Regions from separate parts of the Eremococcus coleocola ACS-139-V-Col8 genome, predicted to be linked through region 2. Evidence: a T-box and tRNA genes for the amino acid it is inferred to sense, from the RefSeq annotation. Region 2 holds a T-box; the other holds one or more tRNA genes.
What was found. A T-box is a leader RNA that pairs with one kind of tRNA and senses whether it is charged. The one in region 2 lies ahead of leuS (leucine--tRNA ligase), so its partner is inferred to be a tRNA-Leu.
Positions count from the first base shown of each region.

Region 1: it encodes a tRNA-Leu, which carries the amino acid that the T-box ahead of leuS (leucine--tRNA ligase) is inferred to sense. The anticodon was not compared.

Region 1 covers NZ_AENN01000015.1:391,629-399,556, reverse strand. Annotated here, with positions in the region: gene HMPREF9257_RS05580 (DUF969 domain-containing protein) at 1-444, opposite strand, end outside; gene HMPREF9257_RS08775 (hypothetical protein) at 585-1,127, shown strand; gene HMPREF9257_RS05570 (DUF4352 domain-containing protein) at 1,319-2,701, shown strand; gene HMPREF9257_RS05565 (hypothetical protein) at 2,952-3,227, shown strand; gene HMPREF9257_RS09155 (hypothetical protein) at 3,575-3,742, shown strand; tRNA gene HMPREF9257_RS05560 (tRNA-Leu) at 3,961-4,043, opposite strand; gene HMPREF9257_RS05555 (ABC transporter ATP-binding protein) at 4,143-5,930, opposite strand; gene HMPREF9257_RS05550 (ABC transporter ATP-binding protein) at 5,923-7,683, opposite strand.
Region 2 covers NZ_AENN01000009.1:21,005-28,932, forward strand. Annotated here, with positions in the region: gene HMPREF9257_RS08705 (polysaccharide biosynthesis protein) at 1-1,405, opposite strand, end outside; gene leuS (leucine--tRNA ligase) at 1,429-3,852, opposite strand; T-box leader at 3,936-4,141, opposite strand; gene mnmM (tRNA 5-(aminomethyl)-2-thiouridylate-methyltransferase MnmM) at 4,204-4,797, shown strand; gene metK (methionine adenosyltransferase) at 5,650-6,828, opposite strand; gene HMPREF9257_RS02830 (hypothetical protein) at 6,976-7,776, shown strand; partial or broken gene HMPREF9257_RS02835 (FAD-binding protein) at 7,839-7,928, opposite strand, start outside.

The DNA of each region.
Region 1 (7,928 bases), on a different contig from region 2:
TTGAGTTTGATTGGTATCTTGAACTTTATCGGGATTAATGGCAGCATTCAGCGCTGCTTCACCCATAGGTTCAACAATTGGTCGTACGAAGGATGGATGACCACCTAAGCGGATATTCATCAAGCCACAGATTAAACGGATAACAAAGTAGGCTGAATAGAAGACCCCCATGGATAAGCCCTTCATTCGTTCGATTAAACGTACCGCCTGAACCTTAAGTCCGTATGCTTCTGCTAACCCAATCATCGGTAGGGTTAGGAAGAAAATCGAAACATAGCGTTGAGACACGAAGGTTGATCCTAACATCTCTAGAAATTCTGTAATCGAAATTCCTGACACGAGGGCTGTTACCAGACCAGCAATCAAAACGGTCGCAATTGTGTCGAGTTTCAGGATAAAACCAACGACAATAATAAGTACACCAATGAGTTTAATATACTCCATTGTGTAACCTCCTTTATATTTTTTTGCCAAGATAGGCATATAATTTCGCTTACATTTTATCATAAAATAGTTAAATTATGCATTTCATATCAAATATGGTATTTTAAAATAGAAAAAATTGGTAGATATAAGGAGTACTTATGTTAAAGAAAATTCGTCTCTTTGTCGATATGGATGGCACCCTGGTACAATACCAGGGTCGGGAAGTGGGTATTGATATTTTTGCGCCACATTATTTTGAAAATGTTCCTCCCGAAATTAATTTATTAAATTTTATTAAAGATTTAATCCATCATGAAACTGAAGTGGAGATTTATATTTTATCAGCAATATTTGACAAAAAACCCTCTATAACAGATGAGAAAAAGATCTGGTTAAACACATGGTTGCCGGAATTGCCTGAGCAAGCTTGGTATTTTCCTCCGGAAAGTATTTCAAAAGTGGAGTATATGCATCGAGTCTTTCCTGACTGGAATCAAGCGTTAAATATTTTAATTGATGATATGGATTATAATCTGAGTGCTTGGCAGACTTATGATAATCACATTGCTCTTGAATCAGTAGGTTGGGATAAATGGTTAGCACCGGCTGATTTAGGATTTGTCCAACTTGATTCCTCAAAATCAAAAGAAGATTTAAAAAAGACATTTCACAATCTTATCCGGAAATATAAGATGAAATAAGGTGATTGTCTTTGTATTCAATAATATGATATCCTATTTATATTTTTAAATAATTAAATATTACACTTATAAATATTTATCGAAATTATTGATTAATAGTAACCACAATAAAAGCTTATATTTGTGTTTTTTTATGGACTAATTCGAAAAAATTCATTAAAATGGGAGTATCAAAATATGGAGGTGTACCAATGAAAAAAACGTTAAGAATGTTTAGTGCTTTTGTTTCTACTAGTTTGTTGTTGGTCGGTGCTGTAAATCCAATTTTTGCCCAGGAATCATCCAGTGAAGCTGAATCAGCTCAGGAAGAGTCCGCTGAAGAAAGTGACGCCGCTGAAGAATCAGGAGAAGAATCAAGTGACGCTGAAGATGCTGATGCATCTGAAGGTTCAGATAGTTCTGAAGAAGAAGCTGCTGAGGAATCTGAAGAAGAAACCGAAGCAGAAGGTTCAGAAGAAGAAAGCGCATCTGAAAAATTTGATTTTGAATATGATATTGAAGCTGCCCTTAAAGAATCTACTCAAGCAGAAATCAGTGAATTATTTACTTCACTTGAAGGACTTGAGGCCTATAACCAAGATGGAATTTCTTATAAGATCGATGGTTATAAATTATATGAATTAAAAAATATTTCTCGTGACTGGGATACTGTCTTTGATAAACAACGGGAACGTGGTGGTATGTTAGTGGTCCAAATCACATATACTAACGATACAGATAAACCAATTTTTATCGGACAATCTTCTAAATACAGTGTGATTGGTGCTGACCGTTCTTATTCTCATTCTTCTCAATTTATCCCTGATGAAGAAGCATTGACGAATAAAATTATTGCCCTTGAAAATGTCTTACCAGCTGGTGAAAGTATCACGGGATATGAAACGGTTGCGCTGCCTGCAGATGTGTTAGATCATGTATTAGAAAATGGTGAAATTACATATAAACCAGGTTATATTAGTTTAGATGAAACCGATGAAGATAATAGTAAATGGGTTTCAATGCCGGAACAAGTTGTCTTACCATTGTCAGAAGATAATATGGAAAAACAAGCAGCTAAAGGTGAGTTTTACCCTGATAAATTTATCACGGATAATTTGGGGACTAAAGAAATGTTAGAAGAAGGTGAAGTCAATGAGACCCTAACCGTTGAAGATGTTGACGTGACAGTCAATGGCTATCAAATCACTGAATTCACGCCTAACAAAGAAGAAGCGCCTAAGTACGCAAACTTTAAGGATGGTGTAGTCGTTTATACGGTTGAATATACTATCGAAAATAATAGTAGTCAGGAAGAAGATCAAGTTAAGTTTATGAACACCAATGGTAACTTAATCCTGAACGAAAGTATTCAATATGATCAACAATCTACCTTCGTTCCTGAAGTAGTACCTGATGATACTGTTCTGGCAGAAGGTGATAGCGCAACCGGTTATCTAGTTTTCACTATTTCTAAAGATGATTATGAAATTTATAAAGGTCGTTCAATCATGGTCGATGTGAATGTTTACGATAAAGATTTCAGAACTATGAATGATTATCAAACATTGATCTTTACGCTGAAAGCGGCTGAATAAGTATATCACTTACTATATTTTACGAAGCACCTAGAATTATATGAATTCTAGGTGCTTTTCTGTTTATCTCAAAAATAAAGTACATGATATTTAGAAAGAAATAAAATTGATCAAGTGAATATTGAAATAAAACACAAAAGTAAGAGGATAATATATAAAAAAATTGTAAGATTTTCTAAATAATTACTCTGGAACTTGTGATAAGATATTCAAAAAACGTTATCAACGAGTTATATGAGGAGAGAGGACTATGTTAAATTTAATAAATGGTAAATATGTTGGCAAGGGAGTAGGCCAACATGGCGATTATGAAGTTGAAGTAACCATCGAAAATAATCGGATTGCGGCCGTTAATGTTCTAGGTGATCACGGTAATTCAGCTTATCCTGATAATGCGGCTGGTTCTGATGCTAACACCATTTGCGGCGATTCCTATAACTATACTTTACCAGGTAATGCTATGGGGTTTGCGGTCAACTCAGGCCGGATGGCGGGCCAAGCCGTGGTTGATCAAATTAAAGGGTAATTGAGATTTTTTATGGGACCAAACAAGAGTTTCTTGTTTGGCCCTTTTTGTTTGGAAGTATCATTCTTTAGTTTGGGCTTAATTAAAGAAAATGAGAGGGTGGATTCTTTACTTGTTAGCTGAGTGAGGAAAAAATTCTTCAGCGCAAGCCTAATAAAAGAAGGTTCGTCGCTAGATTCTTTACTTGCCAGCTAAGTGAGGGAAAAATTCTTCAGTACAGGCCTAATTAAAGAAAGTGCGTCGGTAGATTCTTTAGTTGCTATCTAAGTGATAAAAAAATTCTTCAGTGCAGGCCCAACCAAAGAAAATGTGATGGCTAATTCTATACTTACTAGCCAAGTAAAGAAGTGTCTGAGCAAGCAGCCCAGGGAGATTCAGCAGCCCAATTAGCTTGGCAGGCCATGGTTTATCAAATTAATAAATATATTGGTCAAATGGTCGTCGCTCTCCATGGTGAAGTTCAAGCGATTTTACTAAGTGGCGGCATGGTCTTTAATTCAGATTTAGTCGCGTAAATTAAAGATGATTGCGGCTGGATTGCTCCGATTTTTGCCTATCCGGGTGAGTTTGAAATGCAAGCCATGGCCAATGAGGCACTAAGAGTCTTAACTGGGGCGGAAGAAGCTAAAAATTATAGCGGCCAAACTGCCTGGGCTCCTACTACTTGTCCTTTGGCTAAATAATCGAGTGTATGAAAAAAGCAGACAAATCATATGATTTGTCTGCTTTTTTATGCGGCCAGTGGGATTTGAACCCACACAGGGATACCCCCACTGCCCCCTCAAGACAGCGCGTCTGCCGTTCCGCCATGACCGCAAAAGACAAAGAGTATTGTAACATGGATTGCTTGTCTTTTCAAGTCTAGGTTGACTAGATTTCCAATAAAAAAGAGGCCCTAGGGCCTCTTTTATTGAACTAGCTTAAACCTTGTAAAGACTGTAATTGGTACATATTGTAGTAGGTGCCTTCCTGGTCAATTAAATCGTCATGTTGACCCTGCTCAATCACGCGACCTTTATTCATAACATAAATTCGGTCGGCTTTTTTAATCGTAGAGAGTCGGTGGGCAATAACAATTAGAGTACATTCCTGGCGGATTTTTTCCAGACTGGCTTGGATGTAACCTTCGGTTTCTGTATCAATGTTTGCGGTCGCTTCATCTAGGATTAGAATCCGTGGCTTCCGTAAGATAGTCCGGGTAATATTAATCAATTGGCGTTGTCCCGCAGATAGGGATTTACCGCCTTCAGACACCATGGTTTCGTAGCCATTTTCTTGTTCACGGATAAAGCTATCGGCACCTGTAAAGCGGGCTGCCTTTTCGATTTCAGACTTAGTATAGTCCCCATGGAGACGGATATTATCGTAGAAGTTACCATAGAACATAAAGGCATCTTGGTGAACTAAGCCAATTTGCCGGCGGAGACTTTCTTGGGATAAATTTCGGATGGATTGACCATCGATCAGAATATCGCCATCAGAGTAATCATAAAACCGCATTAATAGGTTGATAATCGTAGACTTACCTGAGCCGGTATGACCGACTAAGGCAATCATTTGACCGGCCTTGACCTCGATTGACACATTCTTAAGGACATCTTGTTTGCCATTATAGGAGAAGGTCATGTTTTTAAGGGACACGGTACCTGAAATAGCTTGATCGCTAGCATCGGTATTAGCTTGGGGAGCATACTGGGCATTATCAATTAGGTAGATACCCCTTGAAGCGGCCACTAGCCCATCCTGGTAAATTGAAAGAGAACCAATCATTTGACCAATGGGATGGAAGAAGGATTTGGAATAGTTAGTAAAAGCATAAATCATCCCTACATCTAAAGTAGACCCGCCTAAGAGTTCTTTACCAAAAATCCAAATGACTAAGACAAGAACGATTTGTTCAATTAAGTTAACAGCTGGCATTAAAAGGGCGGCATCGAGGCGGAACATATTAATCCGCGCCTCAACATATTCAGAATTAATTTTGTCAAAGTCAGCTTTCATGCGCTCGCTTTGATTAAATTGTTGGATAAGCCACATTCCCATGGTTGATTCTGAAAGTTGGGCATTCACCCGACTTAAAGCCTCCCGCATCCGACCATAGACAATCGTCGAAGTTTTTTGATAGGCTATGATTAAAATAAAAACCAGTGGGATAAAGGCAATGAAGACCCAAGACATGGAAATATTCAAAGAAAACATGGCGACCCCGACCATAATTGCATTGATTAACCCATCAAAGAAGGTTAAGAAAACATTCCAGAATTCTTTAATGGTTTGGGTATCATTGGTCACCCGGGAAACAACTTCGCCGTTGGGTGTTTTATTAAAATAATCCATGGAGAAGTGAATGACTTTAGAATAGATTTGATTCCGCATGCCAGCTACGGTTTTTTCAGAAGCTAGTTTAAAGGTATAGTCTTTAAAATAAGTCACTACCATTTTAATGAGTAGCAAAATCAAGTAAGTCAAGGCAATCCGAATGGTTATCGCCATGGTGGCATTATCCTTGGCGAGGTATTGGTCAATATAACCTTGAATAATTAAAGGCATATAGGCAGTTAAACCAGAGGTAATCATCATCATGATGATAGAAATTAGGAAGTGTTTGCGTTCATTTAAGGCAAAGTGGAAGAGGTACTTAAGAATAGAAGCTTGTTCTTTTATAGAAAAGGAATTTTTCTTCTTTTGAGAAATGCTATTCATTGAGGTCTCCTCCTTCCAATTTTTGTTCCAGTTGTTGTTGTTGGAACATGTTATTGTACCAGCCATCGATTGCTAGTAATTCAGTATGGTTACCGCGTTCAATCACACGACCATTTTCTAAGACTAAGGTTTCATTTGCATGCATCACGGAAGAAATTCGGTGGGTACCGATAATGGTGATACCACCTTTCCGGTGATCCTTTAGATTATTAAGAATAATCTTCTCAGTTTTGGCGTCCACTGCGGAGAGGGCATCATCCATAATTAGGATTTTAGGATTAATAGCGAGGGTTCTAGCAATCGAAACCCGTTGTTTTTGTCCTCCAGATAGGGAAACACCACGTTCGCCTACCAGGGTATCATAGCCGTCCGCAAAACCAAGGATATCTTCATGGACATTGGCTAATTTAGCAAAGTATTCTACTTCTTCTTGGCTCATGTCTGGGCGGCCAAAACGAATATTATCGCGGACCGTGGTTGAAAAAAGCAGGTTATTTTGCGAGATATAACCAATATTTTCATTAATTTCATCCAAATCAATTCGTCTTAGCTCAACTCCATCCACCTTAATTGAACCTTGATTTACATCAAAATTTCTAACAAGAAGGCTAAAGAGGGTGGATTTACCAGACCCGGTTTTACCAACAAGACCTAGAGTTTGGCCGTCTTTTAAATGGAAGTGAATATTTTCAAGGGCATCATGTTCTGCATGGGGATAAGTAAAACGGTCAATATCAACCTGCAAATCCTGATAAGTAAGTCCTTTCGTCGCATTGCTAGGATTAACTACCGATGCGGTTTCATTGAGTAAGGCATCGATTCGATCATAAGAGACATTGCCTCGTTCTAAGGTGTTGACCATCCGCCCCATGGCAATCAAGGGCCAGGTCATATTTCCAAGATAAGAGAAGAAGGCAATCAGTTGACCAATCGAAATCCGACCGGATTGAACAAAGAAAGTACCGAAGAAGATAGTTAAGACATAAGTTAGGCCGGTGATGGTATCAATGACGGGACCATAAGCCGAGTCATAACGATAAACTTTTTCATTTTTGTCGACGACATTGTCTGTCGCTGCAACAAAGTCTAGATAGTCATCTTTTTCTTCACCAAAGGCTTTAATGACGTTGATACCAGCCACTGATTCTTGGACATGGTCATTTAATTTTGAGAAGGATTCAAGTGATCCGCGGAAGGTCGTTCTGATTTTTTTCCCTAAGTAACGTGAAGCTAGGAATAAGAAGGGAAAAGGTATAATCGTTAATAAGGATAATTTCCAGTCAATCACAATAAACATGGAGAAGAGGGTAGCAAGTGTAATCGAAAGGGAGTCGGTTAGGGTTAAAATCCCACCCCCGGCCACGAAGCGAATGGCAGCCAAGTCGTTGGTGGCATGGGCCATCAGGTCACCGGTTCGGTGTTGGTTGTAGAACTCTTGGTCCATCTTGGTTAAATGATTGAAAAGTCGTTTCCGTAGAATGTATTCTAACTTAGTAGAATTGCCAAACAGAAGGGTTCGCCAGATATTCCTCAGAATATACATAGCTAAGCCGACCGCAAGTAGAATAATGATGTAGCGTGTCAGACTGGCTTGGCTTAAAGTCTTATTGGCGAACTCATCAACTACTTCCCCAATGACAAGGGGGATATAGGCTGATAAGAGGGCACAGGCAATGAGACCTGCCACCGCACCGAGCGTGGATTTCCATTTTAATTTGAAAAACCATGCCAATTTCTTAAAAATTGTAAACATGTCATTCTCCTTTTTTTATCAAATTCTAATAAAAGTGCACATTTAAATATAAGTTTGAATTGTAATAATGTCAAGGTAAGTGGCTTAGTTTTATTAGAATTCACCGCTTAGGTTAGAAAATACTCATGATAAGATCTTTCATTATTATAATAGAAATAGAAGTAAACATCATTTATTAGGGGTTGAATGACCAAAATGAAGGTAAGGGAATGACTGGCTCTGCCTAATTTGAAGTGTGCCAATAT
Region 2 (7,928 bases):
TATAACCTACTGAATATAAGGAGTTGGCTTGAGTATATTCAGCGCCTAACCAAGCAGCCCATGGAATAATATAAATTGCACCTAAGATTCTAGAGAAAATCGAACCTACAGTCATCCAAATTGTGCCAGAGACAAAGTGGTCGGACCTAGCCTGGTCAGCTGACTCAGTTATATGATTCAAATCTTCATCCATTACTTCGCTTTTAAAGTGTGATTCAGGCTCAAGTGTCTCCTCATCTTCTACATCGAGGTCAGGGGTAATTTCATTTTCTGCTAAATAATCCGCTTCAGCTTGTTCTTCTTCCGCCTTAATCACCGCATCAATCACACCTACTTGCTCAAGAGTGTTATCTAAGATAATCTCATGGGTATTGTGGAGCGCTGCCATTTCTTGGTCAAGTTCAGACTGCTGTTTAGTTTGAGCTTCTTTAGCAGCCGCTTGCGCCCATTCTTCTTCAAAATCGCGATTGGCTTGGTTAAAGGCTTCATCCTCATCAATATCCACAAGGTCTGCATCAACTAAATCAGCTTCCTCAGTAATGGATGGTTTAGTTTGGGCTTCAACTTCAAGATTATGGTCAAGCTGGGCTTCACTTTCCTCTGATGAAGCAACCCTCTCATCTTCATAAACAAGTGCCTCATCTGCTTCAATAGGCTGAGCTTCTAATTTTTTTGCATCAGCCAAGTCCATATCATCAAGAGAGTCAGCTTCAATTGCTTCGCCCTCGTTTTCTTCGGTCTTATCCGAATTAGTTAAACGGTCAAAGAAGCTGGCTGATTTAGCACGAAATGACCCAACGAAGTCACCAATTTTAGGACTCGAAGCTTGATCATTGGGACTAAAGTAGTCATCTTCTTCCTCGACTTGATTATATAAGGTTTCAAAATCCTCATAATCATCATCAATTTCTGCTGGATTAAGGTTCATTTCAGTTTCACTTGTCGCTTGCTTGGCTTTAAACTGGTTTAAAAAATCATGCCAGCGCTGCGGCAATGATTTGTCTTGATGGACAGGTTGACCTAATTCTGCTGGTCTTTCTTCATTTTCTTCAAAATCAGGCCCTTCATAGTAAGCCTTGGCAAACTCATAGTCATCATATTCAACATCACCCTCGGATGTCTGAGCTGAAGCCAAGGCATCCTCATCAGCTTCCAAGCCCCTAGAAAAATCTTGTTCTCTAGACCCTTCTTCTTGTTCACGGGCTTGACGATCAAAGAAATCTTCATCATAACCTTGGGCATTCAGATGGCTTTCCTCAGGACGAGCTTCATAGAGACGCTGATTATAAAAATTACGAATCCGTTTTAATTCATCTTCGGTAAATTGAATGGTATCTGCGAGATCACGACGATAATGGCCCTTGTCTTGAGCATCTTGTTTTAAATCATGTTCATCTTGCGTCAATTTCTTTCCTCCTCATTCAATCGTTAATTAGCTACGATGTTAACCAAGCGACCAGGAACAGCAATTACTTTACGAATAGTTTTACTGGCTAATAAATCTTTGACTTCTTCATTGGCTAATACTAGGGCTTCTAAAGCTTCCCGGTCTAGGTCAGTGGCAACATCCATCTTGGTTTTAATTTTACCATTCAACTGGATAACAATCTCAACGGTATTATCAATAGTAAGCTCTTCTTCATAACTTGGCCATGGCACATAGCTAATCGATTCTTGGTGCCCCAAGATTGACCAAATTTCTTCCATTAAGTGAGGTGCAATTGGCGCTAGCAATTGGACAAAACCTTCTGCATACTGACGTGGAATAATTGTTTGGTCTTTAGCTTCATTTAAGAAGACCATTAATTGTGAAATAGCTGTATTAAAGTGAAGGTTTTCTAAGTCTTCGGTCACTTTCTTAACCGTTTGATGGTAAACCTTGGTTAGAGCGTCATCATCAGAGTCTTGCACACTGGCTTTCAATTGACCCGTTTCTTCGTCGACCAATAAGCGCCATACCCGGTCAAGGAAACGACGACTACCTTCAAGGCCATTTTCAGACCAAGCAATGGAAGCATCCAAAGGTCCCATGAACATTTCATACACCCGGAGGGTGTCGGCACCATATTCCTTCACAACGTCGTCTGGATTGACCACATTGCCTTTTGATTTAGACATTTTTTCATTATTAGAGCCTAAAATCATTCCTTGGTTATAAAGACGTTGGAAAGGTTCCTTAGTTGGGACTACACCTAAATCATACAAGAACTTATGCCAGAAGCGGGCATACAATAAGTGAAGTACAGCATGTTCGGCCCCACCAATGTATAAGTCAACTGGTAACCATTTGGCTAATTTATCAGGGGCAGCTAAGGCTTCTTTGTTGTCAGGATCGATATAACGGAGGAAATACCAAGAAGAACCCGCCCATTGTGGCATGGTGTGGGTTTCCCGTTTCCCTTCCATTCCGGTCTTAGGATCCACTACATTTACCCAGTCTTCAATCCGAGCTAAAGGTGATTCCCCAGTGCCAGAGGGTTGAATTTGGTCGGTCTTTGGTAACATGACTGGGAGTTGGTCTTCCGGCACTAACGTCGTGGTGCCATCTTCCCAATGGATGACTGGGATTGGTTCACCCCAATAACGTTGACGGGAGAAGAGCCAATCACGGAGACGATAGTTTATTTTACCTTTACCAACGCCTTTTTCTTCAAGCCATTGGATCATGGTTAGAATCGCTTGAGCATTATCCATGCCATTTAAGAATTCAGAATTATAATGGAGGCCTGAGCCAGTAAAGGCTTGATCTTGCCCCGCATCGCCCGTTTCAATAATAAATTTAATTGGTAATTGATGTTTAGTCGCGAATTCAAAATCACGGTCGTCATGGGCTGGCACCGCCATGACCGCCCCGGTCCCGTATGAGGCTAGGACATAATCAGCAATCCACAATGGCAATTCTTCACCATTGACTGGATTAATTACATAAGCTCCTGTGAAGACTCCAGATTTTTCCTTATTCAAGGAAGTCCGTTCCATATCAGATTTAAGTTCAGCTTCCTTAATATAGTTGGCCACGATTTGGGCTTGATCTGGACTAGTAATCGCTTCTACTAAATCATGTTCTGGTGCAAGCACTGCATAAGTCGCGCCGAATAAGGTATCCGGACGCGTCGTAAAGACCGTAATCTTATGGTCAGTTCCCTTGACTTGGAAATCAACTTGGGCCCCTTCAGATTTACCAATCCAATTCCGTTGCATGGCCTTGACAGATTCTGGCCAATCAACCTCTTCAAGGTCTTCTAATAAACGGTCTGCATAAGCCGTAATCTTAAGAACCCATTGCCGCATTGGTTTACGATAGACTGGATGACCCCCCCGTTCAGATAGACCATCAATAACCTCTTCATTCGCCAAAACTGTACCTAAAGCGGGACACCAGTTCACTGCCACTTCTTCTTCATAAGCTAAGCCACGTTTATATAATTCAGAGAAAATCCATTGGGTCCATTTATAAAATTCAGGATCTGTAGTATTAACTTCCCGGTCCCAATCATAAGAGAAACCCAAAGACTTAATTTGGCGTTTAAAGTTTTGAATATTTTCCGCCGTGAAGTCAGCTGGATCATGGCCGGTATCCAAGGCGTATTGTTCCGCAGGTAAGCCAAAAGCGTCCCAACCCATAGGGTGAAGCACGTCATAACCTTGGGCCCGTTTCATCCGTGAAATAATATCAGTCGCTGTATAACCTTCTGGGTGACCGACGTGAAGGCCTTGACCTGAAGGATAAGGGAACATATCTAGCGCATAATACTTAGGATGGTCTGCCCCCCGGTCTAGGGTTTTGAAGGTTTGATTTTGATCCCAGAAATCTTGCCATTTTTGCTCGATTAAACGATGTTGATAAGTCATTTTTTATTGCCTCTTTCTTTTTATTCAGATGGTTGGCTGATTTTTGCTCCTAAAAGCAAAAAATCCCATATGAAATAAACTTCATATAGGACGTTGAAAACGCGGTACCACCTATTTTTGTGCGCCAAGCGCACCTCTATGCCTTAACGCGGTCAGACGAGTGCTGTTAGCAAGGCTTGGCAGCACCAGGTTTTATTAGATGAGTTCAACGGATAACTTCACTTATTTGCACCGACCATAAGCTCTCTACAGAAGTCTAAAGTTTACTAGTTCTAATCCCTTTATTTATTAGGTATAATATAGCATAGCAAGCCTTATTTAGCAATCATTGCTCCTTATCTAAAGAAAGAGATGACTTCGATGCAATCTGCCCTCCATTATTCCCACCAACTCCTAACTGCTCTTATTGACCGCTTTCCTAAAGGGACTTTTGTTGATGCCACCTTGGGAAATGGCCACGATACCGCCTTTATCTTACAAAAACCTAATTTTCATGGGCAGGTCCTAGCCTTTGATATCCAAGATCAAGCCCTCACCAATAGCCAAGACCGCTTAAACAAATTAGGCCTTGACCCAAGCCGCTATCAATTAATCCATGATAGCCATGCCAACCTAGAAGCTCATCTGACTCCTGGGCAAAAATTACAGGCCGCCATTTTTAATTTAGGCTATCTGCCCGGGGGCGACCACCAAATCACCACCCAATGGCAATCTACGTTAACTGCTATAAAGACTTTGGCCCAACATTTAGACCTACACGGTCAACTAATTTTGGTGGTTTATTGGGGCCACCCTCAAGGGCAGGTGGAATCCACTAAACTTTTAGCTGAAGTCAGCCAATGGTCCCAAACAGAATTCCAGGTCCTCCAATATCAATTTCTTAATCAGGCCAACCAACCGCCTTATGTTATCGTGATTGAACGGATAAAAACTGCAAAGGTTTGATATAGATATTATGTCTAAAATTATTGGGAGCGGGCAAAAAGTAGAAAAACAGAATCTCTTATTTTTGCTAATTTATAGAAAATTTTATTATCTTCTAGTTTTTTTAGAATATTAAATTAGCTGTTCATAAACTTTCTCATCAAAAATGCTAAGTAAACTATTTCTCTTTAATTTCCTATAAAGACAAGTGCTTATTATAAACATCATAAGCGCCAGAATCAATGTAGCAATCATTTGTCCAATTGCGGCAGCGGGGATGGGTTGCAATGGCCATGGTTCGATAAAAATTGATGAGCAGACTCGGAAAATACAGACAAGAGTTAGGAAAAAGTAAAAGTAAATAACTTCCTGATTGCCTGATAAAGCCTACTTTCCTAAAATAATCAGCATTAGACTCAATCCAAAAAGCAGAAAGGAAAAGCAATAGTTTGTATAGTCGATTCCAACGATAAGATTTTCATATTGCATTGGCAGATAGTCTTACCACTGAAACATATGGGGCACAAAGAAATGCCAGAAACCCACTAAAGCACTAGCACACACTGAAATGAAATAAACAATGCTTAGCCATTTTTTCATTCGTTTGCCTCCATCCACATAGTCTCATTTATACCCTTATTATACTTTTCCCTACAACTATTTAAAGATAAACAGACACTTCAGCTGAATTTAGGTGAAGGACTGGTTACCCTTCTATCTATTTAATTCTATCTGATGACTTCACTTACCATCGTAAATAATTACCTTAATAAATTAGCCCCGATAGCTATACAAAAATTTATAAAAAACGAACCCCCCTGAAATTGGATTGAATCATCCAACTTTAGGGGGAAAAAAGGTATCTAAAGTTAATTATTGGGCAAAGTAGGCCTTTAAAGCAGCCACCTTATCCGTTTGTTCCCAAGTTAAATCAATATCAAGGCGACCAAAGTGACCATAGGCGGCTGTTTGGCGGTAAATTGGTTTTCTTAAGTCTAAACTTTCGATAATACCCCCTGGCGTTAAGTCAAACACAGACCGAATGGCACGTATAATTTTTTTATTAGAGTAGCTAGAAGAACCAAAGCTATTCACAGCAATAGAAGTTGGTTTAGTCACACCAATAGCATAGGCGATTTGGATTTCGATTTGGTCCGCAATTCCAGCGGCCACTAAATTCTTGGCGACATAACGAGCCGCATAAGAAGCTGACCGGTCTACCTTGGTAGCATCCTTACCAGAAAAAGCACCACCCCCATGGTGGGCTGAGCCACCATAGGTATCTACGATAATTTTCCGGCCAGTTAAACCAGAATCTCCCACTGGACCCCCGACCACAAATTTACCCGTTGGGTTGATATAATAAACCGTCTCATCATCTAATAAATGAGCTGGTATCACTGCCTTTACCACATGTTCAATCATGTCTTGGCGAATTTTAACTAAAGAAATTTCCTCCGCATGTTGGGTAGAGATGACTATATTATCAATGCGTTGAGCTTGACCCTGCTCATCATATTCAATAGTTACCTGGGTTTTACCATCTGGCCCAAGGTAGGCTAGTAGTCCACTTTTTCGAACTTCGGCTAAGCGACGGGCTAAACGGTGGGAAAATGCAATCGCTAAAGGCATATATTCTGGGGTTTCGTTAGTGGCATAGCCAAACATAATCCCTTGGTCTCCAGCTCCAATCTTTTGTTGGTCTGATTGACGGGATTCAATTCCTGCGTCAACCCCTTGTTTGATATCCGGTGATTGCTCATCTAAGGAAACCAAGACCGCAACATTGTCTGCATCAAAGCCGTATTTCTTATCCGTATAACCAATCTCACGAATGGTTTGGCGGACTACCGCTTGAATATCAACATAGGCCGAGGTGGTAATTTCACCAAATACTAGGACTAGACCGGTATTGACTGCAGTCTCACAAGCGACCCGGGCATAAGGGTCTTGACTAAGAATCGCGTCCAAAATCGCATCTGAAATTTGGTCCGCAATCTTATCGGGATGTCCCTCAGTGACTGACTCAGATGTAAATAAATATTTTTCCAAAAATAATCTTCCTTTCCAGCATGTTTTTTTGCTGTAGTAAATATTACAATCTTTACAAATGTAAGGATTTTTAATTTTTCATTGATACAACAAGGATTATACCTTATTATTAATATGAATGATAGTAATATGGAAAGGCTAGTCAAGATGAAAAAATTTATAAATTATTTACAGAACCCTTACCTCAAAATCTTTATCGCCCCCCTCTCTTTGATACTTTTTGGCGCTATTATGGGGGTAAGCCACAGTCAATCACCTAAGTGGTTAGCGGTAATCTTACTTTATTTGATTGCACTCACTTCACAATTAACCTTACATTTTCTACATTTAAAATTTGACCGTGAGAGTTCAATTACTGACAATCCCTTGTTGCTAAGGATTCTACAGGGCCTGATGATTTTAGCTGCGATTCTTTTAATGATTCGCCAACATTGGATTATTATTTTGCTCATTCTATTTTATTTAATTTATACCCACATCATCTATTACCCTTATAATATTTCCAATACGATATATGCCTATATTTTAGCTATTTTCTATGAAAGCTTTATCCTCAACATCATAGCTTACTATTCCCAAGTTGGTGCCATTAATAATGATTTGCTAATTCATTTAATTCCAATTGTTCTTATGTTTGCAGGGATTTATATTCAAACTTTCCACTTAAAAGATGAACTTTCTATTTATCAACCCTCTAAACTTTGGCCCCGCTTACGTTATCTAGGTTATATTCTAAGTTTTCTTGCCTTAGCTCTAGGCTTCTATCTTAGTTTACCAAGCCGTTCCTACTTTTTAGTTCAAATTCTCTGCTTATTAGTTTCAGGTTTTGCCTTAATACCAAGCCTGGTTGTTACCAAAAATTCTGACCAGAGCCAACGGAAAATAAATTATTTATCCGCGGTCTTAAGTATCTTCACTATCATTTATAGCCTCAGTGTTCTTTTCTAATAATCAAAAAACGTCTTAATCCTTAATCGGATTAAGACGTTTTTATTATTTAGACTGTTAAACTATTCTTTAACAAATGAGGTTGCTTGGTTACCAGCTTGACGACCGAATACAATAATATCGGCTACAGCCTTACCACCAAGCCGGTTAGA